Regions from separate parts of the Marinobacter lacisalsi genome, predicted to be linked through region 1. Evidence: predicted binding sites of a transcription regulator. Region 1 holds the regulator's gene; the other holds the start of a gene.
The links. The regulator FliA, encoded in region 1, starts transcription of late flagellar genes. The targets are predictions, from matches to a motif close to CTAAAGTTTNNNNNNNNNNNGCCGNTAA.
Positions count from the first base shown of each region.

Region 2: a site for FliA is predicted at 1,209-1,236, ahead of flgM (flagellar biosynthesis anti-sigma factor FlgM). Genes of this name have one in related genera too.

Region 1 is NZ_JBHSDI010000010.1:13,535-16,385, reverse strand. It holds gene ACFOZ5_RS05965 (protein phosphatase CheZ) at 1-591, opposite strand, end outside; gene cheY (chemotaxis response regulator CheY) at 641-1,024, opposite strand; gene ACFOZ5_RS05955 (RNA polymerase sigma factor FliA) at 1,250-1,999, opposite strand; gene ACFOZ5_RS05950 (MinD/ParA family protein) at 2,031-2,849, opposite strand.
Region 2 is NZ_JBHSDI010000011.1:104,492-107,342, reverse strand. It holds gene ACFOZ5_RS07935 (chemotaxis protein CheV) at 1-97, opposite strand, end outside; gene flgA (flagellar basal body P-ring formation chaperone FlgA) at 392-1,099, shown strand; gene flgM (flagellar biosynthesis anti-sigma factor FlgM) at 1,296-1,625, shown strand; gene ACFOZ5_RS07920 (flagella synthesis protein FlgN) at 1,634-2,104, shown strand; gene ACFOZ5_RS07915 (peptidylprolyl isomerase) at 2,250-2,851, shown strand, end outside.

The sequences.
Region 1 (2,851 bases):
TTCCTTGACCAGCGCCGTCACCTTCTGGATCACCTGGCCGGTCAGATCCTGGAAGTCCTGGGCCAGCAGGATTTCCGACAGGTCGTGGTACATTTTTTCCGCATCGTCCGAGAGACTCTCGAAGAAACGGTCAATACGAACATAGAGTTCACGGAACTCGGATGGTGCCATTTCCCGCCGGCGCAGGCGCTGCCAGTCATCCCGTAGTGCTTTGGCCTGCTCGCACATGGCATTGGCCCGGGGCATGGCATCCTCCACCAGATCCATGGTCCGGTTGGCGGCATTGCTGGTCATTTCCACCACGTACTGAAGCCGGTCCGACGCGTCGGACATCTTTGACAGGGCTTCCTGCTGCTCCGGGTTCTGGGGCTGGATCTGGAAATTGCGAATGGCCTCGTGAAGGCTGCGCGTCAGGCGACCCACTTCACGATAGAGACTCTGGTCCCTCACTTCGCTCAGGTCGTTGATCAGGGACATCGCCCTGGCATAATCACCGGCATTGACCTGTTTCGCCAACTCATTGGCCTGCTCTTTCAGCTGGCTGGTGGTTTCAGGATCCAGGTGGGAGCCGTTTTGTTTGTCTTCGCTCATGGGAGCACATCCAGACTGTCTGTTCAGGTTTCAAAGCGCTTCTGGCGCTCTACTCAATACGCTCGAAGATCTTTTCGATCTTCTCCTTGAGTACAGCGGCCGTGAACGGTTTGACGACATAACCGTTTACCCCAGCCTGGGCAGCCGCGACGATCTGGTCGCGCTTGGCTTCCGCAGTCACCATCAGGATCGGCAGGTCCTTGAGCTGTTCGTCGGCGCGAACTTCCTTGAGGAGATCGAACCCGGACATGCCTGGCATGTTCCAGTCCGTCACCAGAAAGTCGTACTTTCCGGAACGAAGCATGGGCAGCGCCGTATTACCGTCATCCGCCTCATCGGTATTGGTAAACCCGAGGTCACGCAGCAGGTTCTTGATAATCCGCCGCATTGTGGAGAAATCGTCCACAATGAGAATTTTCATGTTCTTGTCCAATGGGACCTCCAGTTGGTCGTCGCTGGAATAATGGCCGGGCCCGAATCGTCACGGACCTGGAAAACACGGATGACACCGCTTTACCGCCGCCGGTTTCCCGGCTGATGGCGTCATTCTAGCAGCCTCAGCGTTGCTTACCGTTTCAATGTGTTATCGCGCGACATTCCGCTCTGCGGCTTGTGCCGTCAGCTTGCTCAGTCGTTCAGCAACCTGTTAAGGGGCACGCTACTGTGTTCCGGCGTCAGATGCCTGCCATTCTGAAAGGCGCCCCCGCAACCGCAACGCGGCCTGGCTGTGGATCTGGCTGACCCGGCTCTCACTGACGCCCAGTACCGCGCCAATCTCCTTCAGGTTCAGCTCTTCCTGGTAATACAGGCCGAGGACCAGCTTCTCACGCTCCGGCAGTTCCTCGATGGCGGCTGCCAGATTACGCCGGAAAGCGGCACCCGAAACCTCGTCCAGGGGATTATCCGAAGCTTCCTGTTCGTGTATCGGCAGGTCTCCGGATTCATTGAGTTCATCCAGGGAAAAAAGTCGTCCGGAATTGGCATCACTGAGGCAGGCATGGTAAGCGGACAACGTCATTCCCAGCTCGTCCGCCACCTCGTGATCCAGGGCTTCCCGACCTTCCCGGTCCTCCACCATCTTGATGGCGGCGGACACCCGGCGGGCATTGCGATGGACGGAACGCGGTACCCAGTCACCCTTGCGGATTTCATCGACAATAGCACCGCGAATGCGGATGCCGGCATAGGTCTCAAAGGAGGCGCCCCGGTCCGACTGGTACTTGGCGGCGGCTTCGAGCAGGCCCATCATGCCAGCCTGCATCAGGTCCTCGAGCTGTACCGAGTCCGGTAGCCGGGCCATCAGGTGCAGGGCGATTTTCTTGACCAGCGGCGCATGCTGCTCCACCAGTTGATGGGCATCGCGCCGACCGGTTTGATGATAGATTCCGAGACTTCTGGCCAATGTCATGTATCCGGTTAACCCATACAACAGGATTGGATCAGGCGTTTGTGCTTACCAGGCGCTCCACGAAGAACTCCAGATGCCCCCGGGGGGATGAAGGTAGCGGCCAGCTGTCGACCTGTTCCGCCAGCGCCTTGATGGCCAGCGAGGCCTTTGCCCTGGGGTAGGCGTCCAGCACGGCGCGCTGCCGCTGAACCGCCTTGCGCACTGCCTCATCGTAAGGAACCATGCCTACATATTGTAGTGCAACATCCAGGAAGCGCTCGGTGACCCGGGTCAGTTTACCGAACAGATGTTTGCCTTCCTGTTCGTTGCGGACCTGATTGGCAAGGATACGGAAGCGGTTGACGCCATAGTCGCGGTTCATCAGCTTGATCAGGGCGTAGGCGTCGGTGATGGAGGTCGGTTCGTCACAGACAACCAGCAACAGTTCCTGGGAGGCTCGCAGGAAACTGACCACGCCTTCGGAAATGCCGGCAGCGGTATCCACAATCAGCACGTCGATCTGATCACCCAGCTCGCTGAAGGCGTTGATCAGGCCCGCATGCTCCATGGGTGACAGCTGGGTCATGCGCTGGGTGCCGGAGGAGGCGGGGACAATCTTGATGCCGCCCGGGCCATTGATCAGTACATCACGGAGATCGCATTCCCCGGACAACACGTCGGAAAGATTGTGGCTGGCGGTGATGCCAAGTAGCACATCGATGTTGGCCAGCCCCAGGTCCGCATCCAGCAGGACAACACGGCGGCCCATCTGTGACAGGGCGATCCCGAGATTCACCGAGACGTTGCTTTTGCCCACGCCACCCTTGCCACCGGTGACTGCGATAACCTGAACCGGATGTGGTCTGCTCATAG
Region 2 (2,851 bases), on a different contig from region 1:
AGAGCTGCCTGCCCTGTAGCCGGAACAGCAGCAACTCCAGGCGGTTTTCCCCTACCAGCTGGGTGCGTTGGTTAACACTGTCAAGGACGCCTGCCATTTGAAACTCCCGAAAATGGTTATGGCAGCTTACCGGCTTGTGTCCGTCGGCAGATCCGGGAACGGCACGGTAGTTGCTTCATTATGATTGACTGGTCAGAACGTGGTTAAAGCGTCAGAAACCCGACGCGCCAGCCTGACACATGCACTGCCTACACATTGTAGCGTTGCTTGCGGCTAGCGTGTGTAACGGCTGGTATCCGGGAAAGTTTAGAGTTTTTGATGACCGGATTGGCCCGGCCGCCGATCACGTTTCCTGACACCTTTTCAGACAGCATAGGACAAAGCCGGCTCAATGCGCATACTTCTGCCACTCGTGCTTATCGTTATCCAGGGGACCACGACCGCCCTTGCGGCAGCACAAACCGGCCCGGACGACATCGTCGGCGCCGGCCGCGCGTTCATGGAGCGCTACGCCGGGGAGCTTGAGTCGCAAGGTCTGGAGGCGGAATACGCGCTTGGCAGCCTGGACCCCAGACTGTCACTGGCACCCTGTGACGACGACCAGATTGCCGTGGAATTCAGCAGTGACCCGATGCAGAGTACGCAGCCGTCGCTGCTGGTTTCCTGCGAGGGTGAACGCCCCTGGCGCATGTACCTGTCCGTGTCCCTGGATATCTACGGTGATGCCCTTGTGGCGGCACGTCCGCTGAACCGTGGCGACCGCATCAGCCAGTCTATGGTGACCACCGAGCGGATCGTGGTAAATGCCATCCGCCAGGGCACCATTACCCGCCCCGAGAATCTGATCGGGCTGGAACTGAAGCGCCCGGTCCGGGCCGGAACGCCGTTCACCCCCCACCTTGTGACCAGCCCCGATGCCGTGTCCCGCGGTGACCATGTTATGATTACCGCACGCAGCAAGGCTTTCGCCGTCCGTACGCGGGGCAAGGCACTGGGCAATGCCCGGGTCGGTGAGCAGGTACGGGTGGAGAACCTGTCGTCTGCCCGCACGGTACGTGCCCGGGTGGTCGCCCCCGGGCAAGTGGAAATAGCCATGTAATGATCGGCAAGGGCCTGCCAGTAACGGCAAACCATTGCCGTCGGCAGCCCCTTTAAGAGGCGGAGAGTGAACAGTGTCACTCCGCTACAGAAAGATGAACAAAGTTTTACTCAAGAAAGGGCCCGACCCGTCGATAAACGGGTAAGAATCAAATTTCGCCCGCCACGGAGCGGCACATTGCAGAGAAGGTATCGTCATGGCAGTTAACTTTAACGGGATTGGCAACAACCAGGTTAACTCCCCCACAACCAGCACCGACAAGGCACCGAACGCCAAAAGTGGAAACCAGTCGGCCTCGACCGAACAGGCGTCACGGCAGGCACCGGCGGCCCGTGGGGAGAACGTCAACCTGAGCAGGCAGGCCAAGGAGCTCAGGCAGATGGGAGATAAACTGGAGAGCTATCCGGAAGTGGATGACAGCCGCGTGGAACAGATCCGCGCAGCGCTGGCAGATGGCTCCTACAAGGTGGATGCCGAGAAAGTGGCCCAGAAAATGCTTGAGATGGATGAAAGCATTTTTGGGTGAGGTAAACCATGTCCGCCGTAGACAAACTCCAGGGTCTTCTCGACCAGGATCTTGACCAACTCCAGCAGCTCAGAACCCTGCTGGGGGAAGAAAAAACCCTGTTGGCCAACGCCGACGTTCGCAGTATTGAACCGCTGACAGAGACAAAGAACACGCTCCTGTCGGCGGTCCGCGACCGCGCCCGCCAGAAAGTCCACCTGCTGGTGGAAATGGGATTTCGACCGGATCAAGGCCACCCCTCCCGCTTTATCCGCAGCGCAGGCCTTACCGAGCTCTACCAGCGCTGGGAATCCGCCCAGGCCACCCTTGCTGAGTGCCACGCCCTCAACCAGCAGAACAGCAAAGTGGTCAGTCACCTGCAGGCCCGGCTGGCAAAACTGACGGATATCTTCCGTGGCAGTTCAGGTCAGCAGAAGCTTTACGGGGCGAGTGGCCAGCAAACCTCCGTCGGCCAGCGCAATATCCTGGCCAGCGCCTGATTCCGGGCCGGGCTCCCCGGCTCTTGCGGCTCGGTATTACCAGCTACAACAAAGTAGAAGAATTGGTAATCTCGCCGGTTACCGGGTCACCGGTCTTGCTGATTCTGGTAGACTCCAGTCGGTCACTTATCGAATGGAGCCTGCCATGGATCGCCTCTCAACCCGCACTATCGCTACTCAACTGATTCGCGTCCTCGGACCGCTGCTAACGGCATTGATCATGCTTGGTGTCGTGGCTCCCGCCCAGGCCCAGGACAGCTCCGATGACAACGACACCCTGCCTGAGGTGCGGGTTTCCACCACTGAAGGCGCATTCACTGTCCGCCTGCGCCCTGACATTGCCCCGCTTACCGTCGCCAACTTTCTGGAATACGTTGAAGAAGGCTTCTACGACGGCACGGTATTCCACCGCGTCATTCCCGGGTTCATGGTCCAGGGTGGCGGGTTCGACAAGAACCTGAACAAGAAAACGACGGGCGACCCCATAGTCAATGAATCCCGGCAAACCGCCAAGAACCTGCGCGGCACCCTGGCCATGGCCCGCACCCGGGACCCTGATTCCGCCACCGCCCAGTTCTTTGTCAACCTGGTGGACAACCCCCACCTGGACGCCACGGCATCCCGCCAGGGTTATGCCGTTTTCGGCACAATTACCGAAGGGATCAGCGTGATTGATGCCATCGCCCGGGTCCAGACCACTCGTGCCAAGGGCATGTCTGACGTACCGGTCGACCCCGTCATCATCGA